Regions from separate parts of the Priestia sp. 3CA3 genome, predicted to be linked through region 1. Evidence: riboswitches for the same ligand, from Rfam matches in the RefSeq annotation. Region 1 holds a riboswitch; the other holds the start of a gene.
What was found. Region 1 has a riboswitch for FMN ahead of AC1VNJ_RS02715 (ECF transporter S component). Riboswitches for the same ligand answer to the same signal wherever they lie in the genome.

Region 1 (22,511 bases):
TAGCGGTACTAATACATATATTGGAGGTCATTTATATGAAAAAAGCAAGTATTTTAATGGAAAATGGTGAAAAAATTCTAATCGATTTATTTCCGAACGAAGCACCAGGAACAGTAGAAAACTTTGAAAAGTTAGCTAATGAAGGATTCTACAACGGCGTAACGTTCCACCGCGTTATCCCTGGATTTGTTTCTCAAGGAGGAGACCCAACTGGTACAGGTGCTGGCGGCCCTGGCTATTCAATTAAATGTGAAACAGAAGGAAACCCTCACAAACACGAAGCGGGTTCTCTATCAATGGCGCATGCTGGTAAAGACACAGGCGGCAGTCAGTTCTTTCTTGTTCATGAGCCACAGCCTCATTTGAACGGTGTTCACACTGTATTTGGAAAAGTAACAGAAGGACTTGATACAGTGTTGAAAATGAAAAATGGCGACGTAATGAAAGAAGTAAAAGTCTGGGAAGAATAAGAGTATACTGCTATAAATGGATATCAGCTAATAAAACGTCATAACAACCTTTTACAGGGGGTTACGGCGTTTTTTCTTCGCGCAACAGCTCAAAAAGCGTAATAGATTAGGTTTCTCATACACGCGTGACATATGACAAGCTTTTGTGTAATATTGCTATTTACTTATAAATTTTGTATGATAAAAGCAGTAAAAAACGCAGCGCATTAATTTGTAGGAAAGTTTGAGGACGAGGGAGAATCGTATGCTTATTCGCTATAAACGAAACTATGAAAAAATTGCCATGGGTCTTCTATCGTTTGTACCTACGGAAAAAGATTTAAAAAAACTTCAACAAACGATGAAAGAATATGAGCAAAACGAACATTGGCAGCTGTATCTTTGGAAGCAAGAAGAAGATATTATTGGAATTGTTGGCATTTCCATGCTCGATAAAAGTTTGATTGAGGTTCAACACGTCAGTGTAAACCCTTCACACCGCCAACAGGGCATTGGCAAAAAAATGATTAAAGCTCTTAAAGAAATGTATACGACTGCACAAATTAAGCCGAGTGAAATCATCGCTCCTTTTTATGAAAAGTGTCAGGCGGATGAATAAAGAAAAGCATGATTAGTTGAGGTGCGAAAGCGTCTTTCACATCCTAGTCATCATAAAACAACAGGTAGCTTCTAGCTACCTGTTGTTTTGTTTTGCCAATAAGTTCGCTTGTCTTTCCGCAATCACATCTGAACGATCTCGCGTGCTGTGACGATGAACAATCGCATCATTTTGCAGATTAGAAGCTGATAACCAGACAAGCTGTTTATCAGTGCTTCTTTGTTTGCAAGCTCGTAATAATGCTGGATCTTCAATAGGTAAGTTAATGCTTTTATATGGCTGATAGGTATCGATTAAAGCTAATTGTTTGCGAAGAAGTTTAAGCAGTGAAGGATAATTAAGTCCAAGCTGTGCAATATTTTCTTCTTCCTTCGTTAAAATTGCCAGCGCCTTTTGCATCGTTCTTTTGGCTCCCGCGAAATTTTGACGTCGATGATGATAGAGTGAAACAGCAATTTGAATAAGGCCAACCCAAATAATATTGCGGTGTCCTCTTTCGTCTTTTTTCCAGTGTTCTTCTAGCAGTTCATGGCATTCAAAGTAATCCCGGTCGCCATGAAAATGAACTAAATAATCAATATAGGCTTGTGAATACAATCTTGTTCCCTCCTGGTAAGACTCTATATGTAGTGTATCACAAAAATTAGCTATTCATCAGCGCTGTGCCTTTAAAGAGACAAACGTGCTCAAGGTATGGCGAACACGTTTGTTTTTATTCAATATGTGTGGTTAGAAGCGTAAGCAAGAACAACCAACAATAATTAATAAAATAAACAGTACAACAATTAAAGCGAAACCGCTACCGTATCCACAAGATTTTTCACCCATGCGAGTTCCTCCTTCAGCCATTTGAAAATGTTATTACCTTGACATCATATGTATGTTTAAACTTTTTGTATGGGCAAATGACCTATTTTTACGTTAATTTGTATTGGACATGTGTCTATAATCCTCTATACTAATGATAGTAACGTTATATAAAGCAGCAGAAATGATAAGCAATTGAAAAGTGTTGGTGAGATAAAAGTGGAGTACAGTGTAAAAGTAGATGCGTTTGAAGGACCTTTAGATCTTCTTCTGCATTTGATTAACCGATTTGAAATTGATATTTACGATATCCCAGTAGCGACAATTACTGAGCAATATATGATGTTTATACATACAATGAATGAGCTTCAGCTAGACGTTGCCAGTGAGTATCTAGTCATGGCAGCAACTTTGCTTCAAATTAAAAGTAAAATGCTTCTGCCTACGTATGAAGAAGATATGGATGAAATTGAAATGGTCGATGAAGAAGATCCGCGTGAAGAATTGATGCAGCGCTTAATTGAATATCGAAAGTTTAAAGAAGCGGCAGTAGAGCTTCAAAAGCTGGAAGAAGACCAAAGTCATGTGTATACAAAACCTCCAAGTAATGTGCAAATAAATGCAGAAGAACGTACGCAGCCTCAGGACGAAGGGTTGGATATATCACTGTATGATATGCTAAGTGCTTTTCAAAAGTTAATGAAACGAAAGCAAAACAAAAAGCCTATGCAGACGAAAATAGCAAGACAAGATATTCCAATTGACAAGCGCATGAGTGAAATTGTGAATGAATTAAAAGCCTTTAAAGGGAAAAAAAGTTTTTATCAGCTGTTTCCTTATCAAGAGCGTGATCATATTGTTGTAACGTTTTTAGCTGTGCTGGAATTAATGAAAGAAAATGAAATCGTTGTGGAACAGCAGCACAATCTAGACGAGCTTTATGTATCGTATCGAGAAAGGAATGAAGAGGAATGACAACGAATAATTTACAGGCTATTATTGAGAGCTTACTTTTTGTTTCTGGTGATGAAGGTCTGTCTATTAGCCGGTTAGCTGAGATTATAGAAAAGCCTCATGAAGACATTCAAGGTGCTTTGGAAAGCTTAGAGCAAGAGTGTAAGTCCAGAGGAGTTACACTTGTTGAAATAGGCGGGGCCTATCAGCTTGTTACAAAAAAAGAGCATGCACCATATATTGAGAAGCTCGTAGAAGCTCCTGCTAATCAATCATTGTCACAAGCAGCGCTTGAAACGTTAGCTATTGTAGCGTATAAGCAGCCAATTACAAGAGCTGAAATCGAAGAGATTCGCGGAGTGAAAACGGAAAGACCTCTTCAAACTTTAATTGGAAAGGTTCTGTTAAAAGAAGTGGGACGAGCGGAAGGCGCAGGGCGTGCCATCTTATACGGAACGACAAAAGAATTTTTAGGCTATTTTGGGCTTAAAAGTATCGAAGAGCTGCCGCCGCTTCCAGAAGATTTGTTACAAGAAGGAACCAATCAAGAGGCAGATTTATTTTTTCAATCGTTTCAAGAAATGAAGTGAAACCGTAAAAGAACATAGAGTTTTTCTATGTTCTTTTTTGTATGGACAAATCTTTTCATTCATAACCAAAAAAGACGAGCATAAACTTGTACAAACAGGTAGAGGGACGGGGATGACATGAAAAGAAGCAAAAAAAGTATCATCTATCTATTTATTGTATTGCTATGTCTCAGCGGTTGGCCTTCCGTATCATCTGCAGCAGGGAGTGTAAGTGCTCATAGTGCTATTTTGATGGAACAGAAGTCAGGAAGAGTGTTATACGCTAAAAATGCAGATCAAGTTAGCCGAATTGCTAGCATCACAAAAATTATGACAGCAATACTGGCGATTGAATCTGGCAAAATAAATAAAAAAGTTACCGTTAGCCACAACGCAGTTGGCGTTGAAGGTTCTTCTGTGTATTTAGTTGAAGGTGAAAAAATAAAATTAAAAGATTTAGTGTATGGCTTGATGCTTCGCTCAGGTAATGATGCTGCTGTAGCTATCGCAGAAGCCGTTGGAGGAAGCGAAGATGGATTTGTTTATTTGATGAATAAAAAAGCAGAAGAAATTGGCATGACGAATACAACATTTCAAAATCCGCATGGATTAGACGATCATGAAAATCATCGCTCAACAGCGCACGATATGGCTTTGCTTATGCGCTATGCAATGAATAATAAAATTTTCAAAGAGATTTCAGGAACAAAAGTCTATCGAATGAAGCACCCTGAAGAGAAATGGGATCGAGTGTGGAAAAACAAAAATAAACTGCTGACAACACTATATGCATACTGTACTGGCGGAAAAACAGGATATACAAAATTAGCAAAACGAACGCTTGTGACAACTGCTACAAAAGATGGAATGGATTTAATCGCCGTAACGATTAATGCGCCAGATGATTGGAACGATCACATTTCCATGTATGAAAATGCATTTGATAAATATGATATGACCAGTTTAGCTGCAAAAGGCGAATTGGCAGATATAAAAGATTCTTTCTATAAAGATCAGTTGTATATTAAACGAAATGTCGTCTATCCTCTTACAAAGAAAGAACAGAGCTCTGTAGAAGTGAAAACAACGTTAATTCAGCCTAAAAAGCAGTGGGAAGAAACAGGGAAAGTTCCCAATGTTGTAGGGAAGCTCGATATTTATAGAAGTGGAGAAACGATTGACAGTGTTCCTATTTATTTCGAAAAGCAGGCCGAGCAGCAAGAAGGTTTCTTTAATCGAGTGAAGCGATTAATGTTTATTCAGTCTGGAGCCAAAACAGATGGTTAATATTATTTGGATGCTGCTGACCATTATCGGAATTGTTTTTGCAATTATAAATGGGAAAATTGGTGATGTAAACAAAGCAATTTTTCAAGGAGCAGGCGAAGCGGTGACCATCAGCATTGGATTAATCAGCGTGCTGGTCTTTTGGTTAGGTATGATGAATATTGCTCAAAGTGCAGGGCTTCTCGACAAGTTAGCGAGACTATTTCGACCCATTATTACTAGACTTTTCCCTGATGTTCCAAAAGATCATCCGGCCTTAGGATACATATTGTCCAATATGATGGCGAATATGTTTGGGCTGGGGAATGCGGCAACTCCTCTTGGTATTAAAGCGATGGAGCAGCTTAAAAAACTGAACGGCGACAGAGACGAAGCAAGCCGTTCTATGATCACACTTTTAGCACTTAACACAACCAGTTTAACGCTTATACCGACCACAGTTATTGCCATTCGAATTACGTATAACTCGGCTAATCCTACTGAAATTGTGGGTACTACGCTTTTAGCAACTGTTGTAGCTACAATAGGAGCTATCATCATCGATCGCTTCTTTTATTATCGACGTACGCGAAAAGGAGGAAAACGAAAATGACGATGCTTAATCAAGTATCATTGATGTTTATTCCTCTTATCGTAGGATGTATTTTACTTTATGGAACCTACAAAAAAATTCCTACGTATGAAAAGTTTGTAGAGGGAGGGAAAGACGGATTACAAATTGCTTTTTCCATCATTCCTTACTTAGTCGGCATGTTAGTGAGCATCTCTATTTTTCGAGCTTCAGGAGCCCTTGATTTTTTCTTATCTGTTTTAAAACCTATGCTGCAAGCAGTCGGCGTTCCGGCTGAAATTGTACCTTTAGCTCTTATTAAACCCATATCTGGAACGGCTGCCCTTGGTATCACAACGGATCTAATTTCTACATATGGACCTGATTCTTTTATCGGTCGTTTGGCATCGACCATGCAGGGAAGTACAGATACCACGTTTTATATTTTAACGGTTTATTTCGGAGCAGTAGGTATTAAAAAAATGGGAGATGCGCTGAAGGTTGGTTTACTGGCGGATTTGGTAGGGATTATTGCATCAGTTGTGATCGTAATCCTTGTATTTGGCCGGTAAGAAATCGAAAATTCTACCTCTGTGTGGCAAATAGACTTGTGTATTACTTCGTAAACAAGTAAGATGTTACAAGAGGTGAAGTGTTAATGGAACGATTACAAAAAGTGATTGCTCACGCAGGTGTAGCATCAAGACGTAAAGCTGAAGAATTAATCGGCCAAGGCCGAGTGAAAGTAAATGGAAAAGTTGTAAAAGAATTGGGCACGAAAGTAGGTCCTAACGATAAAATTGAAGTAGACGAAGTGCCGGTAGAAAGCGAAGCGCCCGTTTATTTTATGCTATACAAACCAAGAGGCGTGATTTCAGCTGCTAACGACGACAAAGGAAGAAAAACAGTCGTTGACTTCTTTCCGCATGTAGAAGAAAGAATTTACCCGATTGGACGTCTGGACTATGATACGTCGGGTCTACTTCTTTTAACAAATGATGGTGAATTTGCTAATCAGCTAATGCACCCGAAATTTGAAGTGGATAAAGTGTATGTGGCTAAAATTAAAGGAATCCCAAGTCGTGAAAGCATCAGACAGCTGCAGCGCGGAGTGATGCTTGAAGACGGAAAAACAGCACCAGCTCGTGCAAAAGTTCTTTCCATTGATAAAAGCAAGCAGACGGCGATCGTAGAACTGACGATTCACGAAGGGAAAAACCGTCAAGTACGTCGCATGTTCGATGCAATCGGACATTCTGTATTAAAGTTAAAACGTGAGCGCTACGGACCTTTAGACTTACGCGGATTAAATGCAGGAGAAGCACGCGAGCTTACGGCTCATGAAGTCAAACAATTATATTCAATGTCTCAAACAGGTAAGTAATTTTCACTTACCTGTTTTTTTTATGAAAAATGTCGTGAATTAGAAAATCAAGCAAGGTTTTTTGAAAAAATGTCGAACTTGTAGAATGAGAGGAAGACTTCACAGAAACGTCGAAATATTATCGGAAAGCCACTACCAAAAAAATGATATAATGGTAGAAAAAAAGCGTATTGAAAGCGGTTAAAAGGAGTTCGTGCTATGAAAAAAAAGCGCTTGATTATTCGAACAGTTATATTAGCAGTTTTACTGTGCGCGGTTGGATATACCCTTTATGCTCAATTTTTTGCTGATAAACAAAAGGTATCGGTAGGAGATGAGGCACCTGACTTTATATTAAGAGATATTAATGGAGAAACTCATCAGCTATCAGATTACAAAGGCAAAGGAGTTTTTTTGAATTTTTGGGGAACATGGTGCAAGCCCTGTAAACAAGAGATGCCGGCGATGGAAAAGCAGTATGCAGCATATAAAAAGCAAGGCGTTGAAATTTTAGCTGTTAACGTTGCAGAAACGAATATAGCGGTAGAGCAGTTTGCTAAACAGTATGGGCTATCTTTTCCAATTTTGATGGATAAAGATTCACAAGTGTTGGGTGCGTACGGGATAGATCCTCTTCCGACTACGTTTTTAATTGATAAAAACGGAAAGATTGTAGACAGCTTTATTGGCGGATTAGAAGAATCTAAAATAAAAGAATATATGGAAGAAATTAAACCATAGGGAGTGTTGACAATGAAACACGTAAAATGTGAATGTGGACACGTTAACCCGCATGGTACGATTTTGTGTGAAGCCTGTGGTAAACCAATTGCAGAAGAAACAACTGAAAAATTAGTAGATATGCGTTATGAAGGAAGCGCAAGGCGATCGCAAACGTACAATAAAACAGTTATCGATAAAATATGGAATTTTTTCTCTTCTGTAAAGGTAGGCATTTGGATCATTATTGTGACGCTTGTTGCGTCTGCAGTCGGAACCATTTATCCTCAAGAAGCTTACATACCTCCTAATGTGACAGCAGGTGAGTATTATCAAAAGGAATATGGATGGACAGGAGAGCTTTATTATAAGTTAGGTTTTCATCATCTCTATGAATCGTGGTGGTACTTGCTTTTAATTGCTGCTTTAGGAATGTCGTTAGTCATTTGCAGTTTAGATCGAGTAGTGCCTTTGTACCGAGCTCTAAAAAAGCAGAGTGTAACAAAACATCCAAACTTCTTAAAGAGACAGCGTTTATACAGCACTTCATCATCGTGGACGGATCAAGATTATGAACATGTAAAAAGCATGCTGAAAAAAAGAAGATACTCTATTCGCGAAGAAAAGGGCAATCTGTTGGCTGAAAAAGGACGCTTCTCAAGATGGGGTCCATACGTTAATCATATCGGTCTCATTATCTTTTTACTAGGTGCTATGCTTAGATTTGTACCAGGTATGTATATAGATGAAGTTCTTTGGATCCGTGAAGGTGAAACAAAAGTTATTCCTGGGACGAACGGAGAGTATTTTTTGAAAAACCATCGTTTTACTGTGGAAACGTATGATAAAGATAGCGAAAGCGCCGTGTTTCAAGAAGCAATTGATCGTGCAGGGAATAATAAAGTAGCCAAAAAATATGAAGCGGATGTTAGTCTGTATAAGCGCGAAGGAAAGCTTATACCGGGAGCAGATCCAAAGCTAAAGAAAATAAAAGATTCAGAGATTCGTGTGAATCAGCCGCTTAAGTTTGAAGGATATGCCATGTACCAAGTGGACTTCAAGTTAAATGAGTTTAGCTCTATGTCTTTCCATTTAACAGATAAAAATGCAAATAAAAACGTTGGTTCACTTACAGTAGATTTACATAATCCAAAAGCAACATATGATATAAAAAACGGATATAAAGTCAAGCTCATGAGCTACTTTCCAGACTTTTTCTTTGATGATGAAGGAAACCCAAATACAAAAACAAGAGTGCCTAACAACCCGGCTTTTGTATTTAAAATGATTACGCCTCAGCATAAAAAAGGCGAAGTTGCTTTTGTTGGAATTAGAGAGAACTTGGAACCGCTAGGAAATAACGATTATAAAATGACCTTTGCTGGTGTAGAAACGAAAAATGTAACGGGATTAACCGTTCGCAGAGACTATACGCTTTGGTTTTTAGGGATTGGCGGAGCCATCTTTATGATTGGTGTGATTCAAGGGATGTATTGGAATCATCGCCGCATGTGGATTCAAAAAGTCAATAATGAGATATGGTTGGCCGCACATACAAATAAAAACTGGTATGGTCTTAAAAAAGAATTAAATGGTTTATTAGAATCCACATCCCTCACACAGCTGAAGGACCAAAATGATAAAGAAACAAAATAGGAGGAAAAAGCATGGATTACGCGAGTATAAGTAGTAATTTACTGTATGTGGCGTTTATTGCTTATTTAGTTGCAACCTTTTTTTTCGGAGGAGCTATTCGAGATAAGCGAGCAGCTCAAAAGAAAACAAAGTGGGCAACGTTTGGAATTGCGGTTACCATCATCGGTTTTATTGCACAGATTGGCTATTTCATTACAAGGTGGATTGCATCAGGCCACGCTCCTGTTAGTAATTTATTTGAATTTACGACGTTTTTTGGCATGATGCTTGTTGGCGCATTTATTGTTATTTACTTTATTTATCGTCTTAGCATGCTTGGACTTTTTGCCTTGCCGGTGGCTCTTTTAATCATTGCTTATGCAAGCATGTTTCCAACTGAAATTACGCCGCTGATACCAGCTCTCCAGACGAATTGGCTGCATATTCACGTTACAACGGCAGCTACGGGTGAAGCCGTGCTTTCCATTAGCTTTGTTGCAGGATTGATTTATTTAATCAAAACAATTGATCAATCCAAGCGAAATAAAAAAGCATTTTGGCTGGAATTCATCCTGTATACGCTTATTAGTACGCTTGGGTTTGTAGCGGTGACGCTGGCTTTTAATGCGGCTCACTACGAGTCATCATTTAATTGGGTTAATAAAAGTGGCGAACAAGAGCAAGTCGTATATCATATGGTTCCGCTAGTGGGGCCTCATCAAAGTGAGTGGACAGACGGGAACGACATACAGCCGCTTGTTGATATGCCGGCTATTATCAATGCTAAAAAATTAAATACGGTTATTTGGTCGTTAGCCGGTGGGTTTGTCTTATATTGGCTGATTCGTCTTATTTTACGGAAGCGAATTGGAGCCGCACTGCAGCCGCTTGTAAAGCAGGTAAACAGCGACTTGCTTGATGAAGTAAGCTACAGAGCAGTGGCGATTGGATTTCCTATTTTTACATTAGGAGCACTTATTTTCGCTATGATTTGGGCTCAGATGGCCTGGACGCGCTTTTGGGGATGGGACCCCAAAGAGGTGTGGGCGCTGATCACCTTTTTATTTTATGCCGCTTTTCTTCATCTTCGGCTGTCTAAAGGATGGCACGGTGAAAAATCAGCTTGGCTGGCAGTTGGCGGGTTTGCCATCATCATGTTCAACTTAGTGGCCGTGAACCTAGTTATTGCAGGTTTACATTCATATGCGTAACCTTTAAAAATAGAATAGAGGCTGAAATAAAGATATTTTAGTTGAAGAAGATCCGAACGATGAGTTGAGATTCTTGATGGAGAATCACATTCGTTCGGATTTTTTTATTTGCATGGTGAACGGAGGCTTCATATATGTAGTTGCTTCTAGCTCCTGTATTTTATTTGTCCATCTGTAGATTGGATGGATTTCGATATGTCTCAACCTCTTTTTTGAGGAAAAAAGCTATTTTTCATAAAGGTGTTCACGAATTGTCACATTGTTTGGGTAACATAAGTAGAACTCGCCGGTTTTTTTTTGTACACTAAGACTAGGAGGTTGAAAATACATGCAAAACGAACAAAGATTACTGCTAGTAGACGATGAAGATCGCATTAGACGATTGTTAAAAATGTACTTAGAAAAAGAAGGATACATCATTGAAGAAGCAGCCGACGGGCATGAAGCAATCGAAAAAGCGTTACACATAGATTATGATTTGATTGTATTAGATTTAATGATGCCTGGCATAGACGGTATTGAGGTCTGTAAACAAATTCGCGAGAAAAAAGCAACTCCTATTATCATGCTTACAGCTAAAGGTGAAGAAGTAAACAGAGTCCAAGGGTTTGAAGTAGGTACAGATGATTACATCGTTAAGCCGTTTAGCCCAAGAGAAGTGGTTCTTCGCGTAAAAGCACTGCTTCGACGTTCTTCTCAAGCAACGTTTATTCAGCCAGAAACGAGCGTGAAAAACCTTATTGTCTTTGATCACTTAACGATTGATAATGATGCACATCGCGTTACAGCAGACGGAAAAGAAGTTAACTTAACTCCAAAAGAATATGAATTATTATGCTACCTTGCAAAAACGCCAGATAAAGTATACGACAGAGAGCAGCTGCTGCGTGAAGTGTGGCATTATGATTTCTTTGGAGATCTTCGTACGGTAGATACGCACGTCAAGCGTTTGCGTGAAAAGTTAAATCGCGTATCGTCACAAGCGGCGAAAATGATCGTAACCGTTTGGGGAGTAGGGTATAAATTTGAGGTTGAAAATAACTGATGTTTTGGAGAAGTGTAGTTGGTAAACTATGGTTTACTATCCTATTGCTCGTTACGCTTGTTTTATTTATTTTGACCATTTTACTGCTTCAGTTTTTTGAAAATTATCATGTTGTAGACGCAGAAAACCGTTTAACTAAAACGGCTGCTAAAATCTCTACCATTGTGCAGGAAACAGAGGATGAAAAGCTAGGACTATCCATTGCTCGTGAACTTGCAGATCAAGCAAGTGTAGTTATTGTTCAAGATAAAGATTTCTATTGGCATTCCACACATCCTGATAAAGAAAATAAGAAAGCTATTTCGGCCATTGTTAAACAAAACGATCAGCTAAATCAAGTGGTTGAAAAAGGCAAAGTAATACGGGAAAAAATGTACATGACCACAAAGAAAGACACGAGTGATGAGCCTTTAATGTTTGTTGTCGGTGTACCTTTAATGAAAGATAATAAACCGACAGGCGGCGTTTATCTGTATCAATCTCTTTCTGAAATTGAAGAGCCCGCTCAATATACGACTAAGTTCATTTTATTGGCTGCAGGTATTGCTATTATTTTAACTACTATCTTTGCTTTTTTCTTATCCACTCGAATTACAGCACCTCTTAGAAAAATGAGGCAGGCGGCATTTGAAGTAACCAAAGGGAACTTTGATACAAAAGTACCTATTTTAACTCACGATGAAATTGGAGAGTTAGCGATTGCTTTTAATCAAATGGGCAGGCAGTTAAAGTTTAATCTCAATGCGCTCAATCAGGAAAAAGAACAGCTTTCAAGTATTTTAAGCAGTATGGCAGACGGTGTTATTACGTTTAGTAGAGACGGATCGATTTTAATTACCAATCCCCCAGCGGAGCATTTTCTTCAGACTTGGTATTACGAGCAGGATGTGAACAACCAGCAGGTGCCTGAGCTTCCAGCAAACGTCGTGCATTTGTTTCAAACGGTAGTAGAGACTGAAACGGAGCGAAGTGCAGAGTTGAAAATTCAAGGGAAAACGTGGGTCATTTTAATGTCACCGCTCTATAATCAAACGAAAATCCGCGGTGCTGTAGCTGTACTGCGAGATATGTCTGAAGAGCGTAAACTTGATAAATCAAGAAAAGATTTTATTGCAAACGTGTCTCATGAATTGCGTACACCTATTTCTATGCTTCAAGGTTATAGTGAAGCTATTATTGACGATATTGCAAGTACGGATGAAGAAAAGAAAGAAATTGCACAGGTGATTTATGATGAATCACTCCGTATGGGCCGGCTTGTAAATGAACTTTTAGATTTAGCGCGAATGGAAGCGGGACATGTGCAGCTTCACTTAGAATCTGTAGCAATGGTTGAATTTACAGAACGTGTTTTGCGCAAGTTTCAAGGGTTAGCTAAAGAAAAACATATTAAACTGTCTCTTAATGGAAAAATAGAAGATGAATTTGAAGCGATGATTGATTCAGACCGTATGGAACAAGTGCTGACAAACTTAATTGATAATGCCATTCGTCATACGGATGACTACGGAGAAGTAAAGCTGCATCTTGATAAAAGTCAATCCGAAATCCATCTTTCTGTTCAAGATACGGGAGCAGGGATTCCAAAAGAAGATCTTCCGTTTGTATTTGAGCGATTTTATAAAGCTGATAAAGCTAGAACGAGAGGAAAGTCAGGAACTGGTCTTGGGCTTGCGATCGCTAAAAATATCGTGGAGGCACATCAAGGGATTATTGCGGTTGAAAGTGAATTAAATGAAGGAACAACTTTCTTTATCAAACTGCCAAAGTAAACACATGCTAATTAACAGTTTGTCTTCGGCTGAAATAATAAGAATAGCAAAGAGATGTGATTCATTGGAGAATCACATCTCTTTATTTTTTCTATAAACAAGTCTAAAAAAGAAGGAATTGGCATATAGTATGTTTTGTGTGCAAAGATCTACATAGGAGGTTCTTTCTTCATGATTGACGTGTTAAGAAGAATATTGGTTGTATTAGTGATGGGATTGTGTATAGGTCTTTTATTTTTGGGCGGGCAAATGGTAAAGGCAGAAGAGAAGCAGTGGGAGTGGCCGGTTGAAGGAGTCTTAACCGATATATTTGGTTCTCGTCACGCCAAACACTTTGGAATCGATATAGCAGCACCTGTTGGTACACAGGTGTATGCTGTTGCAAAAGGAGTGGTGAGCCGCTCTTATTATTCAAATACATACGGGCAAGTTGTTTTTATCAAACAAACAAATGGATACGAAACGGTCTATGCTCATCTAGAGAAACGACTTGTTGCAGAAGGAAATTCTGTAGCCGCAGGTCAAAACATTGGATGGGTTGGCAATACAGGACGATCTTCAGGTGCACATTTGCATTTTGAAGTTCATCAAGGAAGTTGGAATCCGGATAAAACCAATGCGGTAAACCCACTCGCCAAATTGGACAGGCAAAAACTATCGGCATACGTAAAAAACGATTTAGCTGCCACGGTTTTTCAGCAGTTACATCAGGCTTCTGATAACTGTATTCTTATCCATCAAGGAGATACATTATCTGAACTTGCGGCCAAATATGAAGTCGATGTGGAGCAGCTAAGAAAGTGGAATCATTTAAAAAACACCGCTTTAAATGCAGGACAAGTGTTAAAAATAAGTCCATAAAAAAAGAGCCGCTAAGGCTCTTTTTTCAATGTCACAACTCAATGCGCTGTATGGTCACAATTTCGCTTGTTTGTTTTAATGAAGTGATGACAGAATCATCTAAAAGTTTATCAAACGTGAGCATCATAATGGCTTCGCCGCCTTTTTGCTTACGGCCCACTTGCATGGTAGCAATGTTAATACGTAAATCTCCAAGTACTTTCCCTACATTTCCAATAACTCCGGGCTGATCACTGTGACGGATATAAAGAAGATGTCCTTCTGGATAAAAATCAATATCAAACGAATCAATATTAACAATTCGAGGTCCATATCCTGCTATATAAGTGCCCGTAATCGTAAATGTACGCTGTTCGCCTGTTACTGTAACGTCAATTATATTAGAATATCCTTGTGTATCTTCCGATGTTTTTTCACCAAATGTAATTCCTCGTTCTTTGGCAATCATAGAAGCATTGACTTCGTTAACAGGTGAGTCAATACGATGGGTTAAAAAGCCTGATAACAAGCTCCGTGTAATATAAGTGGTTTCTAAATCCGTCACTGTACCTCCGTAGGAGATCGAGATATGCTGAACGGGTTCTCGCATGCATTGAGATAAAATAGCTCCCATTTGTTTAGTAAGGCTCGTAAACGGCTGAATTTTTTCAAAAACTTCTTTAGAAAGCGTTGGTAAATTAATGGATGAACTTACAGGATTACCTTCTAGAAAACGCAGAACGTCATGTGCCACGTCTTCAGCAACGTTAAGCTGGGCTTCTTTTGTAGAAGCTCCTAAATGGGGAGTTGTAATAACTTGATCAAAATGTAACAAAGGGTTATCAATCGGCGGTTCAACTTCAAATACGTCAATAGCTGCACCTTGAACATGGCCAATTTCTAAATAATGAACTAAGGATTTTTCATCAATGATCCCGCCGCGTGCGCAGTTTAATAAAAATACACCCTTCTTTGTTTTGGCTAATGTTTCATGATTGAGCAATCCCTTGGTTTCTTTCGTAAGCGGAGTGTGTACGGTAATTACATCCGCTGCTGCTAGTAATTCATCCAGGGATAATAGTTCTACGCCTAGTTTTTCAGCTCGGGAAGAGGTTAAAAAAGGATCGTAAACGTGAACGCTCATATTGAAGGCTTTTGCGCGTTTAGCAAGCTCTGAGCCAATTCGTCCAAATCCGATAATGCCCAGGTGTTTGCGATTAAGCTCTGTTCCAACAAATGCTGAGCGGTTCCATTCGCGCGCTTTGACTGAAGCATTTCCTTGGGGGATATGCCGAAACAAGCTAGCCATCATAGCAAATGTATGTTCCGCCGTTGAAATGGTATTTCCGTTCGGTGCGTTAATAACGACAACCCCTCGTTTGGTTGAGGCTTCAATATCAATATTATCGACACCTACTCCAGCGCGAGCAACAATTTTTAAATTCGGCATTTTTGCCAGCAAATCCTCTGTAACCGTCGTAGCACTCCGTACTAAAAGCGCATCGTACGTATGCAAATCATTCTCAACTTCTTCAACTTTTTTTCGCGTAAGATTCACATGAGGAGCTTCAAGTAGTGGAGCAAGACCTTCATTGCTAATTGAATCAGCTACTAATACGTTATACATGACGTGAACATCTCCCTTGGATTTTACTATCATCAAATATTTGATAATTTACCATGTTAAAAAAATTCTGTCAATTATATTTTTTAAACTTTACAATTAGTTATCAAATACACAATTGTAAACGTAAAATTGAAACTATAAATATGTCATAATGCTGTTGGTTATGCACTTATTTCCTTATTTTACATATAAAACAGTAATGAAGTTTATAAAAGACATCAATTTAATAGGAAATAAAAAAACTTCTTTATTTACTTTTAATTCGAGATAACATATAATAAATTCATAATTAAATATTGGTCTATCTTCGGGGCAGGGTGAAATTCCCGACCGGCGGTAAAAAAACAAATTGTTTTGAGCCCGCGAGCTTATATGTAATGCATACGAGCAGATTTGGTGAAATTCCAAAGCCGACAGTACAGTCTGGATGGGAGAAGGTGGAGGTTCAGCGTTCAAAACCTAATGTGATGAACGTTTATTAAATATGCCTGCCATGTCTCCTCTCAACGAATCATTTGTTGGGAGGTTTTTGCGTGGGGATATGAAGTTGAACCTTTCTTCTTTGAAGAGTGGATCACAAAGAAGGAGAGAGGCAAGATGCAACAAAGTAAGAAAACTCAAAAGCTGGTTGTACTAGGAATGTTAAGCAGTATTGCTTACATTTTAATGATGATTAATTTTCCGATTCCTGGATTACCTCCGTTTTTAACAATTGATTTTAGCGAAATTCCTGCACTCGTAGCAGCAATTATATTTGGACCTATGGCTGCTGTTATAGTAGAAGGAATAAAAAATTTATTGAATTATTTAATTCAAGGAAGTGCCACAGGGGTTCCGGTTGGTCAAGTGGCGAACTTTGTAGCTGGTTTACTGTTCGTTCTTCCTGTATCATATATGTTCCGTCGATTTAAAACAGCTAAAGGCGTAACGATAGGTTTGGTTACGGGTACGGTTGTAATGACGGTACTCATGGCTGTCTTAAATTATTATGTCTTTTTACCGGCGTATACAATCTTCTTACAATCGCCAGAAATGTCTAGTGAACAAGCGCGTCAATATATCGTTGCAGGTATTTTGCCGTTTAACTTAATAAAAGGAGCAGCAACAGGGGTTATTTTTGTCTTATTGTTTTCAAAAATGAAGCAATGGATCACGCGCCGCGTTGCTGTTTAATTCAATCGCTCTCCCGGGGAGAGCGATTTTTATATATAAAAAAACCTGCAGCATGTACTATACTACAGGTTTGTTCAATACTTATTCGAATTTATTAGCATCGCCTTCGAATTTTTCATCCGCTACGCGAATTGAATCCGTAGGGCAGCCTTCCATTGCATCCATCATATCATCTTCTAGATCTTCTGGAATTTCTACTACACCTTGGTTATCATCTAATGTTACGAATGCAATACCTTCATCATCATAATCATAAATGTCTGGTGCTGCTGCTCCGCAAGCGCCGCATGCGATGCAAGTATCTTTATCAACAATTGTATATTTTGGCATAACAAGACCTCCTGTAAAGTGTTCGAAAATTTCTTATTATATAATCTCTTCGCGAATCAAGAGTGAAATTTCTCCTTATTCATTGTAAAATGATTTATAAAACTTTTCAATAGAAAAGTCACTGAGAATGCTTATCAAATCAAGGTTTCTTCACTTATCCAAACGTTTTGATACATAAAGGAAAGAGCTAAAAAGCCTTTATCTCACATGCTATTGGTCACTTTTGGTACAATGAATGAGAAAGGAAGTTGACACCTTTGAATTATATTCAAGTTAGCATTTTATTTTGTATAAAACAGTTAAAAGGTGAGCGAACCGCCTATGGTATTTATCATTTATTAACAGGTAAAAAGTCAGCGCAAACAATTCAAGACGGAAAAATTTTTGGAATCTCTTTTCTTTTTCAGTCATTTCTTTACTTAGATAAACGGTCTTTTGAAACCTGCGTTGCATATTTAAAAGAACAGCAGTATATCGAAGAAACTGAAAATCAAAAGTATGTGATGACAGATAAGGGACGAACACGCCTTGAAGATGAACTGACGGCTCGGCCCTTTCATCCAGCTTTAGACGGATGGAAATTCGCAAGCAGTACTCAATTATTTTTAGCAAGAATCACTTTGTTCATTCAGACCTTATCAAACCTACAGTATTTTCAAAAAGGGTTTTTACCCATTTCCAAAAATCCTGAGGTCATTCAATGGGTCAAAACGTATATTATGTCTCAAAAGCAAACGCGTCAAGAGTTAGCCGCCGAGCTATTCAAAGAGCTCCGAACGTGCTTGAAAGATTGTACGGAACGGGATGCGTCTCTTTTTGTTTTGCAACTGACTGGATACGAAAGAGTAGGCTTTACAAAAAATCAGTTAGCATATCAATATGAACTCGATGAGCATTATGTGCATATTCAACTTTTAGGGGTTATTCATCATATCATTGAAAAAGTGAGTCAAAATAATGAAAGCTTTCATGTACTTTCTTCTTTTTTGCATGATCTATATTTAGAATTGCCTTTGACAAGCTCGACGTTAAAAACGTATAGCTGGCTTCAAAAAGGAAAGGCGCTTGAAGAAATTGCTTATATAAGGCGTTTAAAAGAAAGTACAATTGAAGATCATATTGCAGAATTAGCTCTGTTTGTTCCATCTTTTTCAATCGATGCATACGTATCGCCTAAGCAGCAGGAAGAAATTATCTCGGCTTTTGAAAGTTTGCGTACAAATAAATTAAAGGCGATAAAGGAAGAAGTAAAAGACGACGTTACCTATTTTCAGATTCGTCTCGTATTAGCAAAACATTTTACCTGATACTAAAAAAAGTGGTGTTTGATGTGAAGATAGAACAACTTCTACAGAAACAATTTGGCTATAGCCAATTTCGACTAGGACAAAAAGAGATTATTCAAGATATTTTAACAGGTCATAATGTGTTAGCGGTTCTTCCTACAGGAACAGGGAAATCATTGTGCTATCAGCTCCCCGCTTATGTGTTGAACCGACCGGTGCTGATTGTATCTCCTTTAATTTCACTGATGGAAGATCAAGTTCAACAACTAAAGGCAAGTGGAGAAAAGAGAGTTATTGCCTTAAATAGTTTCCTACAACAAGAAGAAAAAAGACGGGCGCTAAAAGATTTAGCTTTTTATCGTTTTATTTATGCATCTCCTGAAATTTTGCAAAACGCTGTTGTGGTAGAAGCATTAAAACAGGCAAAGGTAGGCCTTTTCGTTGTGGACGAGGCGCACTGTATTTCTCAGTGGGGACATGATTTCCGTTTGGATTATCTTCAGTTAGGAGATATATGGAAGGAACTTGGCAGTCCGCTATGTCTGGCACTAACAGGAACTGCGACTAGGGAAGTAGTGGAAGATATTAAGCGCTACTTATCGCTGCCTGCTGTCAACGAGCACATCTATTCCATGAATCGAAGTAATATTGCGATGAAAGTTGATTTTGTTGCAAGTATTGAAGAGAAAAAAGAGAAGTTGCTGATGTACGTTAGTGAACTGCAAAGTCCAGGAATTATCTATTGTTCCAGCCGATCTTGGACAGAAGCATTAACACAGCTTCTAAAGGAAAATGGGATACAGCGAGTGCAGTATTACCATGGGGGAATGGAACCGAATGAAAGAATGCTTGTTCAACAGCAATTTTTAGAAAATCAGCTGGATATCATTTGCTGCACAAGTGCATTTGGAATGGGGGTTAATAAATCGAATGTTCGCTTTGTTATTCATTTTCATACACCTACGCAGCTAGAAGCATACGTACAGGAAATTGGAAGAAGTGGACGCGATCAGCAAAACAGTATTGCGATTTTGCTTTATGCCGAAGGAGACGATGATTTTGCTCATTCTTTACTTGAAATTGAGCTTCCTTCTTCAGATATCATCTTATACTGCCTGTCGTATTTACGAAATCATGATCAGGCCATTCCTTTAAAACAAGTAGAGTCTCATTTTCTTTATACAGTGGGTATTCAAGAAACACATTGGCGATTTATTCGTTATTATTTGTACAGAGAAAATGTAGTGGAAAATGAACATGTTGAACCTAGGAAAATCCCTGAATCGCTGCATGAAACGATTGTTGCAGCTGTAAATAAACGTCTTCGAAACAAACATGACAAGTACCGTGCGATGAAGGAGTTTATTGAGGCAAAAGAATGCCGTCGTCAGGTGCTGCTTGGCTATTTCAATGAGCTGGGAAAATCAGAGCTTCAGAATTGTTGCGATTGCTGCGGATTGGATTTAGAAGCCTATAAAAAAACAAATGGTGAGCAAGAGCAATGGACATTTCAAGGCTGGGAATTAGAATTAGCTCGTTTGCTTCGTCAAGGAGAGATATAATGGCAAAGTCACAGCAAGAGCTTATTTCATCCATGACGGATGCAGAGCTGGTTAAAAATTTATATGTAACGCAGCTGCTCATCTGCTTTATTGCTTTAGGCATCGGTTTTTTCACATTTGATTCGTGGCATTCCTTTTTACAGTTTTTTGAGCTGGATTGGGCTTCTATTTTATTGTACGGGGGAGGTACAGCTCTCTTGGTAGTAGGAGGAGATATGCTTCTAATGAAGTGTGTACCCGAGCATTTATATGATGACGGAGGGATTAATGAACGTTTATTTGCTAATCGTTCCATTCCTCATCTAGCCCTTATTTGCCTAATCGTTGCCTGTTCAGAAGAAATATTATTTCGAGGGGTTATACAAGTTCAGTTTGGCCTTTTTTGGGCGAGTATCGTATTTGCACTCGTTCACATTCGATATTTAAAAAAGTGGTTTCTTTTTATTTCGGTTGTGGTTTTAAGCTTTTTAATAGGGTTGCTGTTTTGGTGGACTGAAAATTTGTATGTCACGATTTTTACTCATTTTCTCATTGATTTTTTATTAGGCCTGCAGATACGAAAGTCAAAAGGGAAATCTGTACAGTCAGAAGAACTCATGCAGTAAAGGTTAAGGAAACAGCCATTATTTTCAGTGTTATCCACATAATCTTTTATATTCACTCATATGTTGTACTAGCATACGAGGGGGTGGAATGTTGGAAAACAAGTTGATAGACTTTGAAAGCGATGAAACACTTCAATATATATTAGCGAGCGTTATCAAAAGAAAAGAGACGGTTAATAAGCTGAAAGCTAAAGAGAAAAGATGGAAGCTTTTGTTTTTAGCCAGCGTAACGGCTGTTATTAGCTACTTTTTTTTCATATTTCAAAGCGGTTTTTTTACGACGTTTAGCGAATTTTTCTCATTTTTGTTAGGTAACATAGGGCATTTGATGTTTCTATTGCTCACCGTCTCCCTTTATTTTTATACTGTACAGCTGCAGAAAAAAAGCGAGAAAGCGGAAAAGACTTTTCAAGACTTGCGCTGTGAGATTATTAAAAGAAGCAAAGAGCTATGGGCGACGCCTGAAACATGGGAGAACCGAAAAGAAACGTTCCGCTGGATGCAGTCCACTTATGGAATTAATTTATATCATGAAAATAAATAGAATCGCATGAAAAAGCCTCTTTTTACATAGAAGTTTAGTGAAGGGGGTTTTTTTGTGAGAGATTGGTTTAACTTGCTGGCTGCGTGGTTATGCAGTTATTATATCAGCAGTTTAACGGCTGTAGGCTCAAAAGCTTCGTTAACCTATTTACTTATTCAAATGATTTTACATCCGTTAGATGTGTTTGGTATTATAATTTTATTTTTCACGGCTCTTTTTTGTCTGTCGGCGGCAGTTCGTAAAGTGTTTCTGCAAAGTCGGTTGTTTCTAAAAGGCTATAAGGTAAAATGGCATGAATATCTTGTTTCATGTCTATGTGTGATAGGAGTTTTATCGTTAAGCACAGTTGCGCTTTATCAAGTAGTAGGTTTGTTAACAATTGCGACAATTTATGCCCTTTCTTCTTTAACAGAAACACACCGTGTATAAAATGAAAAGAAGGAGAATATATGGTTATTTCTTTAATTATTTTAGCGTTAGGCATAGGCCTGCTGATTTTTATGTTTTCGGAAGCCCATCGTACATATGTAGAAGAAAGAACGATTCATTTATCAACATTTCCCGGAAATCAGCAGCCTTTACGCCTGTTTTTTATATCGGATGTACATAAGCGAACAGTTTCGTCGAAGCTGTTGGAAAAAATACCTGGTGAAGTAGATTTTGTGATCATAGGCGGTGACTTACTAGAAGGAGGAGTACCTTTATTGCGTGCTCGTCAAAATATTCAAAAGCTTAAAACGCTTGGACCGGTCTATTTTGTATGGGGAAATAATGATTACGAAGTAAGTCAAGTGCAATTGAAGCAGATGCTTAAGGATGAGGGAGTTATTACCCTTAAAAACGAGCATGTCTCTGCAGTTTCTAAACATGGTACTACATGCAATTTTGCGGGAGTAGATGATTTATCCGAAGGTGAGATGGATCTAAAGCGAGCTGTTTCTTCCATTGAACCTGACCAGCTTACCATTCTTCTAAGCCACAATCCTGATGTTATCTATTATGTAGATGAAGAATCAAAAGTAGATTTAATTTTGAGCGGACATACACACGGAGGACAGATACGCTTATTTAATTTTGGTATGTATGAATTAGGAGGGCTGAAAGAGAAAAGACAGATTCCTCTTTTTGTTAGTAATGGATATGGTACAACCTCCCTGCCTCTCCGTTTACAAGCTAGAGCACAAACGCATTATATCACTTTAAAAAGGAAAGAATAGCCTTGAACAAACTCTTTACATAGCATATACAAATTTTACACACAGGATAACTTATCCTATAATTCAATTAATAGAAACAGTTCACGAAGAGTAGTTGGAGGTTACGTATGGCTCACGAAGGGAAGTATAATATTAAAGCCATCTCAAATATGGTCGGGATCCAGCCGGGAACTTTGCGTGCATGGGAACGACGCTATCAAATTTTAAATCCTGTCCGCAATGAATCGGGGCATCGGTTATATACAGAGGAAGATTTGCGGAAATTAAAATGGCTCACGGAAAAAGTGAGCGGAGGTTTTACGATTAGTCAAGCGGTTTCGTTATTAGAAACGGAAAGTAGTACAGT
Region 2 (10,187 bases), on a different contig from region 1:
CTTCTAAAAGAATAGCTTTTGCTTGACGGAACTCATCAACAGTAGCAATCATAGGAAACATAATTTTCAGATTACCGTATACGCTTGCACGTAGAAGCGCACGAAGCTGTGTACGGAACATGTCTTGCATCTCTAGACATAAGCGGATAGCACGGAATCCTAAGAATGGGTTCATTTCTTTTGGTAGATTTAAATAAGGAAGCTCTTTGTCTCCACCGATGTCAAGAGTACGAACAACCACTGGTTTGCCTTCCATACATTCAAGAACTGTTTTATAAGAAGTAAACTGCTCTTCTTCCGTCGGAAGATCTTCGCGGCCCATATATAAGAATTCTGTACGATAAAGGCCAACGCCTTCGCCGCCGTTTTCTAATACGCCTTTTACATCTTCTGGTGTACCAATGTTAGCTGCAAGTTCAACGTGATGATCATCAGCTGAAACCGTTTTTTCATTTACAAGCTTAGCCCACTCAGCTTTTTGTTCTGCATACTCAGCGGCTTTTTTCTCGTAAGCTTTTACTGTTTCTTCGCTTGGATCAACGATAACTTCGCCATCTAAACCATCAACAATTACTAATACGCCGTTTTGAATGTCTTCCATAACTGTTTTTGTACCTACAACAGCTGGGATCTCCATTGAACGCGCCATAATTGCTGAGTGAGAAGTACGTCCGCCAATATCTGTTGTAAATCCTTTTACGAACTTACGATTTAACTGTGCTGTATCAGACGGCGTTAAATCTTCTGCGATAATGACAACTTCTTCTGAGATTAAGCTTGGATTTGAAACGTTTACACCTAAAAGATGAGCTAATACACGTTTTGTTACGTCACGGATATCAGCAGCACGTTCTTTCATATATTCATTGTCCATTGACTCAAACATATTAATAAACATTGCCGCTACTTCATCAAGTGCATGTTCAGCGTTTACATTTTCATTCGTAATTTTATCTTTAATTGGATTAATAAGTTCAGGATCGCTTAGAACTAATAAGTGAGCTTCAAAGATTTCTGCTTTGTCATCTCCAAGTTCTTTACGAGCGTGCTCTCTAATAATTTCAAGTTCTGATTTTGATTTTTCTAGCGCAGCTTCTAGACGTGCTACTTCTGCTTCAACTTCAGTTACTGATTTTTTTTCAACGGTTAATTCTGGATTTTCTAGACGAAATGCTTTAGCAATAGCAATGCCGCTAGAAGCGGCAATGCCTTGAATTTCCTTTGTCATTATTCGCCTAATCCTTCTTTGCTCATTGTATCTTCAAGAGCAGCAAGTGCATCTGCTTCGTCAGAACCTTCTGCAGAGATAGTGATTGTAGCGCCTTTTTGAATACCTAAAGACATAACGCCCATGATTGATTTTAAGTTTACAGTTTTACCGTTGAATTCTAAGTTGATGTCAGAATCAAATTTGCTTGCTGCTTGTACTAAAGTTGTTGCTGGACGTGCGTGAATTCCTGAGTCTGCTGTTACTGTAAATGTTTTTTGTGCCATGTTAAATCAATCTCCTTTTTACTTTGAAATGTTAATAATATTTGCTTCTTGTTGAGAAACTTGGCCCTGCTTTAAGATATCAATTTTTTCATCAGCTTGTAAATTCGTGAAAATGATCGGCGTAATCGTCGATGGCGCATTTTCTTTTACAAAGTCTAAATCAATTTTCAATAGAGGCTGTCCTTTTTTCACTTCATCGCCTTGGGCAACTAAAGCTTCAAAACCTTCGCCTTTTAAATTAACTGTATCAATACCAACGTGAATTAAAATTTCACGTCCAGTCGTTGATTCAATACCTAAAGCATGTTTCGTCGGGAATAAGTTTACTATTTTTCCGTCCACTGGTGCAACTACTGTGCCTGTTTTCGGAATAATCGCAAAACCGTCACCCATTAATTTTTGTGAAAATACCTGATCTGGTACTTCCGATAAAGGTACCAATTCTCCCTCAATCGGTGAAACAATATCATTACCATTATCGCTTCCTACTTCAGATGTTGCAACAGGTTTTTCAATTGTTTTTGTCTCTTCTTTTGTTACAACCGGTGTTTTGCCATTCATAATGTCTTGAATTTGACCTTTTAACGTGTCAGATTTCGGACCGAAAATAGCTTGAATATTGTTACCAACTTCAAGAACACCAGCTGCTCCAAGTTTTTTCAAACGGTTTTTATCAACGTTACCCACATCATCTACTGAAACACGTAAACGCGTAATACAAGCATCTAAATGTGTAATGTTTTCTTTACCGCCAAGTGCAGCCAAAATATTTGTCGGAAGCTCTGCTGCTTCTACTTTTACATCTTCTTCTCCTTCTTCTTTATCTTCACGACCCGGTGTTTTTAAGTTAAATTTACGGATTGCAAAGCGGAAACCGAAGTAGTAGATAACTGCTAGAACTAAACCTACTGGAATAACTAGCCACCATGCTGTGCGGTTTTGCATAACTCCAAATAGAACGTAATCGATAACCCCACCTGAGAATGTCATACCGATTTTAACATTTAATAATTGCATAACCATAAACGACAAACCAGCAAATACTGCGTGAATCGCAAATAATACTGGTGCTACGAATAAGAACGAGAACTCAAGCGGCTCTGTAATACCCGTTAAGAAAGATGTTAAAGCAGCTGAACCCATGATACCAGCTACATATTTTTTGTTTTCAGGACGCGCTTCGTGATAAATCGCAAGAGCGGCTGCTGGCAATCCGAACATCATGAACGGGAATTTACCAACTTGGAATGTTCCTGCTGTTAAAGGCACGCCATCTGCTAATTGAGCAAAGAAAATCTTTTGGTCACCATGAATATGTTGACCTGCTTTATTGACATAATCACCAAACTCAAACCAGAACGGAGAGTAGAAGATGTGATGAAGTCCAAATGGAATTAATGAACGTTCAATTAATCCAAATACAAACGCTGATAAAGTTGGGTTTGCATCAATCATGTTGGTAGAGAAAGCATTTAATCCGCTTTGAATTGGCGGCCAAATGAAAATCATAATAACACCTAAAAGAATTGAAAATACCCCAGTAATAATTGGTACAAATCGTTTTCCTGCAAAGAACCCTAAGTAAGATGGTAATTCAATATTGAAATAACGATTATACATGGATGAAGCTAAAATACCTACTATGATACCCCCGAATACACCCGTAGCTAACGTAGGAATTCCTAAGATGCTAGTGTAAGCTGGATTAGCACCCATTTTGTCAGGATCTAGTTGTCCTGTAGCCACTAAGATTGTGCTCATCGTTTTGTTCATAATTAAGTAACCTACGATTGCAGCAATACCTGCTACACCGTCACCACCGGCTAAACCAACGGCAACACCAACGGCAAACAATAGCGATAAGTTGTCAAATACGATTTGACCCGCCTGCGACAAAACATTTGAAACTAATTGAACCCAGTCTGCACCAAGTGCCGGTACTGCATCCAACAATGTAGGGTTTTGAAGCGCTGTCCCTACTCCAAGTAAAATCCCTGCTGCCGGTAAAATCGCAACCGGTAGCATAAGCGCTTTTCCGACTTTTTGTAATACTCCAAAAAGTTTTTTAAACATGACGCTTACCTCCTTTTATATATTTAGTGTGCAACAAGCTATTTATTTGATACGTGAATCATTAACGCGCTTTCATAAAACGCTTTCTTTAACTAGAAAACTCATTACATTTCCCGGTGTTATGAGGCGAAGTCTTCAATGATTGCGCTTTCTTATAACAAAAAAAGGCATGAGGAAAAAGAAACGACAAATGGATATACTCATCCAATTACACATCGCTTCATTTCTCACTCATGCCTGATCGTATCAGTAACACGTATTGAAATGATTTTATAAATCCGTTTTTGTTATAAGTCGCTGCAGATGCATCGTTAAGTAAACTGCTTCTGCTTCATACACAGGTAAATGTAACGCTTGCTGCATTACTTTTATCACTTTCCAAGACACATTGTAACACAGAGGATATTCTTCTTTCAATAGCAAAGCAATTTTTTTTGGTTCTTCTATTTTTTCTCCTGTTTTTACTCGATCAATGGCAAAATGCAAATGACGAATCAATCTCATATAGTGTACAGATTCTTTGTCTACCTGCAGATGAAGCGATTCTTCAATCACATTAATGATCGTTTGAATAAGCTGCGAGTCTTGATTCACTTCTAACAGGTTTTTTTCAGTCAGCGCACTATGGATATGAAGCGCGATAAAACCAATCTCTCCTACCGGAAGCTGCACGCCTATTTTACGACTAATGATCTCTACCACTTCAGATGCGATTGTATATTCCTCTGGATATAAGGCTTTTGTTTCAAGTAAAAATGGATTTTTAAGACCCATCCCCTGCTGAAAACGTTTTATCGCAAAGGCGATATGATCTGTCAATGAAATGTGTATATGCTCATTCAAAGGGATATTAACGCGTTTTTGAATATGCGTTACAATATCATTCATCATTTCAATTACATCTTCATCCACCTGAGCTAAAAGCTGCTTGTACTGTTCTTGCTCTTCTTCACTCTTTAGCAAAAACATTTTTTCCACAGCTTTTGCATCGATTTCATCGCCTTTTTTCTTGTTGAACCCTATTCCTTTCCCAATTAGCACAACTTCATCATAGGTAAGGTGTTTAGCAATTAATACATTATTATTAAGTACCTTTTCTACAAAAAAGGACTCTTTCACGAATCCTTCACTCCCCTGTTTCGGCTTTCTATTATTTGCTTTCCTATCTTACAAATAATACGCATAACCGTCAATTCATTTTTCTTTGCTTCAAATATTATTGAACTAAACTATTTGAGTTACGTATTATCTTAGTAGTTCTTCGCTGGAAACGCAACGTCTTTTTTACTCGTCCCATAACAATTTTTCATAATAAAATGTTGAAGCATAACGCTCAGAATGAATATACCCGCTTGTAAAAGCGTAAAAAGAACAAGTGAAGTGGTAATAGATACCAGTAAAATCCCATAGTGAATTAGTAAAATATCTACTATACGCAGCCCCGCTATAATGATCCCAGCTCCAATAAAAAATTCTTTGACTACACTCCAAACGAGGAGAATCGTAACAATACAAACATAAATCATCGTTGCATTTACGGAATCATGAGTAACCGACGCAAACCATCCCGTATAAAACCAATTATTATGAAAGTATGCTAACAGCAGAAACATAATAGTAGAAGTAATGGCGAGCATTCCCAGAAAAAATGTAGCGTAATGCACAAATGTCATATACCGTTCTGTTAGCCATACATACCAAATCTTTGAAATGCTAAAGCCTATAGTCATTAAAACGCCTGTATAAATTGTTTTCCACCAGTGATGTGTATAAATATCCCAGTGTAAAAATAATTCTTCAATCCCCATAAACATAGCCGAAATGATTAAAATATAGCGAAATTTTAATTGATAAGCAGCTACCACCATAGCCATGATTGGAAAAGCAAACGTTTGAGAAGTTAAGGACCCAAACAAATTATCAAAATATTCATTGGTCATAAAATCAGGATCGTACTCGTAACTTTCAAACAACACAAATACAACATACTCTAGTACATAAGCCATTCCAATGATAAAAAAAAGCAAAACGACTAGCTTTTTATCTTTTTTACGTATGAAGACTGTAAGCAAAACGGCTGTGCTGATAATAATCAATGCAAAAAAAGCAGTATAATGAGGCATAGACGTCTCCCTTTTACGACCTAATTATTACTTAGAGTAAGACGTTTTAGCTAAATTATACATAGCTAGCTGCTATTCAAAAGAGATTGAGACATACTACATCAATCTAATCTAAAGGCGAACAAATCGGATACATGAGATAGTATGGATCGCTTGCTGCACTGCAGGTGATTTCCCTGCAAGGCTTCGCTTTCCGTACAGGAGCCTTCGCCCTGCTCTCCACTCAACAGTTAGAAGCCTACATACAGGAAACCTATGTTGTAATGTAACCCTAACCATGAAAAAATCCGAACGATTCATCGTTCGGATCTTCTTTCAACTACCATACTTTTGTTTCAGCCTCTTTTAACTCTTTATCTTACAAAAACTGGAATGACCTCTATTATCCTTCAATCATTTTTGAAAGGTTGGCCATTTCGATAGCTGATGCTGCAGCTTCCCATCCTTTGTTTCCTGCTTTTGTTCCTGCACGTTCAATTGCTTGCTCAATTGTTTCAGTTGTTAATACACCAAAGATAATTGGTACGCCTGTTTGTAAGCTTTGAGATGCAACGCCTTTTGCTACTTCATTACATACAAAATCAAAGTGTGGAGTAGCTCCTCGAATAACCGTTCCTAGCGTAATAACCGCGTCATATTTTTTAGATTCAGCTAATTTTTTAGCGATTAATGGAATTTCATAAGCACCCGGTACCCAAGCCACGTCTACATCTTCATCAGCTACGCCGTGACGTTTAAGCGCATCTTCTGCTCCACTAAGTAAACGCCCTGTAATAAATTCATTAAAACGCCCTACCACGATTCCGATTTTTAATCCTGTGCCAACTAAATTTCCTTCATATAAATGATTCATCTCTTGTTCCTCCTGCTAGTAGTAATATATAGTTATTTACATTTCTTTTCATGAATTAGCTTCATTTGTTATAACGAAAAAAAGTGTAAACTTATAAATGTAATAAATGACCTAGTTTTTTAGCTTTGGTATCTAAGTATTTTTTATTGGCATCCACTGCCGGCATTTGAAGAGGCACTCTCTCTACCACTTCAAGGTCGTAGCCTTTTAGCCCAGTAATTTTGCGAGGATTGTTCGTTAAAAGCTTCATTTGTTTGACTCCAAGGTCCTTTAAGATTTGAGCACCGATTCCATACTCTCGTAAATCCGCAGCAAACCCGAGTTTTTCATTCGCTTCTACGGTATCGTATCCTTCTTCCTGCAGCTTATATGCTCTTAGCTTATTTAATAAGCCAATACCTCTGCCCTCTTGACGCATATACAGCAGAATGCCGCGTCCTTCTTCTTCAATTTGCGTAAGAGCTGCGTGAAGCTGAGGACCGCAGTCACAGCGCTCAGAGCCAAACACATCTCCAGTCAAACACTCGGAGTGAACACGCACGAGAACGGGGCTATTATGATCGATATCACCTTTGATAAGAGCCACATGTTCTTTATTATCAAGTTTATTTGTATATCCTACAGCCTTAAAATCACCAAATGCCGTAGGTAAGCTTACTTCTACTTCACGGCTAATCAGCTGGTCATGTTTGCGGCGGTAGGCAATCAAATCTTTTATTGTAATCATTTTTAAATCAAATTGCTCTGCAATCTTTGTTAAATCCGGTACGCGTGCCATTGTTCCATCTTCATTCATGATTTCACAAATAACACCCGCAGGCTTTCCTCCTGCTAACACGGCTAAATCAACAGCGGCCTCTGTATGACCCGCACGCTGCAGAACGCCCCCGTCTTTTGCAATCAACGGAAAAATGTGTCCTGGTCGTTGAAAATCACTTGCTACCGTTGCTTCATTTACAAGAGCCATAACGGTAGCAGAACGTTCGTACGCACTGATACCTGTTGTACTTGAAATATGATCAATACTTACTGTAAATGCTGTTCCATGTACATCCGTATTGTTCACTACCATTGGGTGAAGATTCAATTTATGCGCAATTTCTTCATTAACAGGTGTACAAATTAATCCTCTTCCATGAGTAGCCATAAAGTTAATAACCTCAGGCGTCGTTTTTTCGGCTAATGCAATAAAATCTCCTTCATTTTCTCGATCTTCATCGTCGCATACAATAACCACTTTTCCCTTTTTTAACTCTTCAATGGCTTCTTCTACTTTATGAAACATCTCTTTCACCTCACTGTTAATTTGTAAAACCATGCTGCTGCAATAAATCCTTCATATTACCTGAACGATTCGAGACGCCAGGAGTTGACTTATTCGTCATCATTTGATGCATATATTTAGCTAACATGTCGCATTCAATATTCACCTTGTCTCCTCGCTGTTTGTCTCCCACGACTGTGTGAAGCACCGTATGAGGAATAAGAGAAATAGTAAATGATTGGTTGCTGACATCAAAAATAGTAAGACTTGTTCCGTCTACAGAAACAGATCCTTTTAACATCATAAATTCACGAAGTTCAGGGTCGACTTGAATTTCATAATAAAAGGCATTTCCTTTACGTGTTTTGCTTACAATGGTTCCAATTCCATCAACGTGTCCGCTAACGAAATGCCCTCCAAACCGGCCATTTGCAGCCATCGCCCGTTCTAAGTTAACACGTGATCCAACGGTTAGAAGCTGCAGGGTACTTGCTTTAATCGTCTCCGGCATGACGTCGACCGTAAATTCATTTTGAGAGTAAGCTGTTACGGTTAAACAAACGCCGTTAACTGAAATACTGTCCCCTAAGTTCACATCTTCTAACACGGTCTTCGCATCAATCGTAAGAACAATTGCTTCTGTAGCCTTTTGAATCCGTTTTATTTTTCCAATTTCTTCAATAATACCTGTGAACATTTTCTTCACCTGCTTTGGCGCTATTCCAACTTCTTATGCCGTTTTGAAATAGCAGCTGCTTTTTTTTCATATTTATCTTTCCCCCAACCACTGAAAATAAAAAAGCCCCTTGAACAAATGTCCAAGGGGTCGGCTGAGCTGAATCAGTTTTATCTATGCAAAATTCCGCTAATTGTATACGAAATAAACAGTTATGTTTTGTGTATGAAAACAAGGGTAGCTTTAAAAAAGGCAAACCTGTCCCTTATTAATACAACACAAAAAAACAACTGTGCTTCCTGATCCTTCTCCCATCCAGACTTTTACTGTCGGCTCTAGATTTTAACTAGATCCACCGCTAACATACATCGTATGAAAACGGGTCACGGGCTTAAAAGCATATGCTTTATCACCGCCGGTTGGGACTTACACCCGACCCCGAAGGATAATATATTCGACTGCTAGAGTCTTATTTGTTTTACATTATAGCAAAGTAAAATCGACTTGTCACATCATTTAACTTCGTTTTTTCACATCCGCTCTTCAAAATCCAGCTTTTAGCTTATTTTTTCTTTTTTAATACATAGCATCCATACAAAAGCTAGTCCAATATAGCCAAATATCGGATACAAAAACTCAAGAAGCTGAGCATATCCAAATTGCCCGATAATAAAGCATGCCAAGATAATAAACGCAAAAGCTTGTTTGTCATTCAGGGGAAGAAATGATTGAAGCTGTTTAGCGATTCCAAATACATTTCCAATCAATGTAGTAAAAATCTCGCCTAACACAACTACCGTAAATAAAACATTCACCCACGCTGAGATATTTTTAACAACGGCACTCATAGGAATATCAAGTTGAAATGAATAAGGCAAATTGGAAAGGGCAAGATGAGTAGAAACAAGCATAAACGTAAGTACACATCCTCCTATTACGGCCCCTTTTTTGATCACGCTCTTATCTTTCACGGAGCTTCCTAATGGAACTAAAACGGCCTGAGCCAAAGCTAGATTTAGGGAAATATATAAAAAGGGACTAACCGCCCACTTCCACTGTGTGACGAGCGTTAAGTCTGGCTTCGTTTGAATCAGTGAGAAATAGCTGACATTTGGCACAAAGATGATAAAAGCAAATGAAAGCATCATCGGCACAACAAGAGAATTAACCATTAAAATACCGTTAATTCCTCTTGCGATAAATATATAAGTTAAAACAATTGTACAAACCATCCCAACAGGAGGCCACAGCCCGAACTGTTCTTTTCCTATTGCCCCCGTACTCGCTAGCATGACTGAAGTTACTCCAAATAAAATGACGATCATTACACCGTTTACCGCTTTTCCAAGTACATCACCAAATAAATATGTATTAAGCTGCTGATAAGAAGAAGCCCCAATTGCGTGCGAAAGCAGCATCATTTTCGAACCTAGCCAAATAAAAAACAAGCCGCTGACCAAAATTCCAACCATTCCAAGTTCCCCGTACTGTGTAAAAAATTGAACAATTTCCTTGCCTGTTGCAAAACCGGCTCCTACAACGGTGCCTACATACGTAGCAGCAACCTGCAGCGTGAGTTTCCACCTTTTCATGCCCATCACCCTTCTACCCTTCATAGTTCACTATATGTAGAAACGGTTAAAAAAAGACGAGCCTTTTATATGTAAATCCTCGCCTCACCCGGTGCTGTTCCTTTTTCGTTTT

Region 2: another riboswitch for FMN. It lies ahead of ribE (riboflavin synthase); the one in region 1 lies ahead of AC1VNJ_RS02715 (ECF transporter S component).

What each region holds. Positions count from the first base shown of each region.
Region 1 is NZ_JBXENJ010000001.1:508,183-530,693, forward strand. It holds gene AC1VNJ_RS02630 (peptidylprolyl isomerase) at 36-470, shown strand; gene AC1VNJ_RS02635 (GNAT family N-acetyltransferase) at 715-1,068, shown strand; gene AC1VNJ_RS02640 (DUF309 domain-containing protein) at 1,144-1,665, opposite strand; gene AC1VNJ_RS02645 (YjcZ family sporulation protein) at 1,798-1,896, opposite strand; gene AC1VNJ_RS02650 (segregation/condensation protein A) at 2,095-2,850, shown strand; gene scpB (SMC-Scp complex subunit ScpB) at 2,847-3,419, shown strand; gene AC1VNJ_RS02660 (D-alanyl-D-alanine carboxypeptidase family protein) at 3,537-4,685, shown strand; gene AC1VNJ_RS02665 (nucleoside recognition domain-containing protein) at 4,678-5,277, shown strand; gene AC1VNJ_RS02670 (spore maturation protein) at 5,274-5,807, shown strand; gene AC1VNJ_RS02675 (pseudouridine synthase) at 5,894-6,619, shown strand; gene resA (thiol-disulfide oxidoreductase ResA) at 6,818-7,339, shown strand; gene resB (cytochrome c biogenesis protein ResB) at 7,352-8,974, shown strand; gene ccsB (c-type cytochrome biogenesis protein CcsB) at 8,986-10,164, shown strand; gene AC1VNJ_RS02695 (response regulator transcription factor) at 10,493-11,209, shown strand; gene AC1VNJ_RS02700 (ATP-binding protein) at 11,209-12,981, shown strand; gene AC1VNJ_RS02705 (peptidoglycan DD-metalloendopeptidase family protein) at 13,153-13,842, shown strand; gene serA (phosphoglycerate dehydrogenase) at 13,874-15,448, opposite strand; FMN riboswitch at 15,748-15,891, shown strand; gene AC1VNJ_RS02715 (ECF transporter S component) at 16,046-16,621, shown strand; gene AC1VNJ_RS02720 (ferredoxin) at 16,703-16,951, opposite strand; gene AC1VNJ_RS02725 (YpbB family protein) at 17,209-18,258, shown strand; gene AC1VNJ_RS02730 (RecQ family ATP-dependent DNA helicase) at 18,282-19,799, shown strand; gene AC1VNJ_RS02735 (CPBP family intramembrane glutamic endopeptidase) at 19,799-20,404, shown strand; gene AC1VNJ_RS02740 (DUF2663 family protein) at 20,493-20,948, shown strand; gene AC1VNJ_RS02745 (hypothetical protein) at 21,003-21,377, shown strand; gene AC1VNJ_RS02750 (metallophosphoesterase) at 21,398-22,165, shown strand; gene AC1VNJ_RS02755 (MerR family transcriptional regulator) at 22,273-22,511, shown strand, end outside.
Region 2 is NZ_JBXENJ010000005.1:221,680-231,866, reverse strand. It holds gene ptsP (phosphoenolpyruvate--protein phosphotransferase) at 1-1,228, opposite strand, end outside; gene AC1VNJ_RS15305 (phosphocarrier protein HPr) at 1,228-1,494, opposite strand; gene ptsG (glucose-specific PTS transporter subunit IIBC) at 1,513-3,567, opposite strand; gene glcT (glucose PTS transporter transcription antiterminator GlcT) at 3,838-4,686, opposite strand; gene AC1VNJ_RS15290 (hypothetical protein) at 4,818-5,690, opposite strand; gene ribH (6,7-dimethyl-8-ribityllumazine synthase) at 6,073-6,543, opposite strand; gene AC1VNJ_RS15280 (bifunctional 3,4-dihydroxy-2-butanone-4-phosphate synthase/GTP cyclohydrolase II) at 6,635-7,828, opposite strand; gene ribE (riboflavin synthase) at 7,845-8,504, opposite strand; FMN riboswitch at 8,783-8,933, opposite strand; gene AC1VNJ_RS15270 (YkvI family membrane protein) at 9,041-10,075, opposite strand.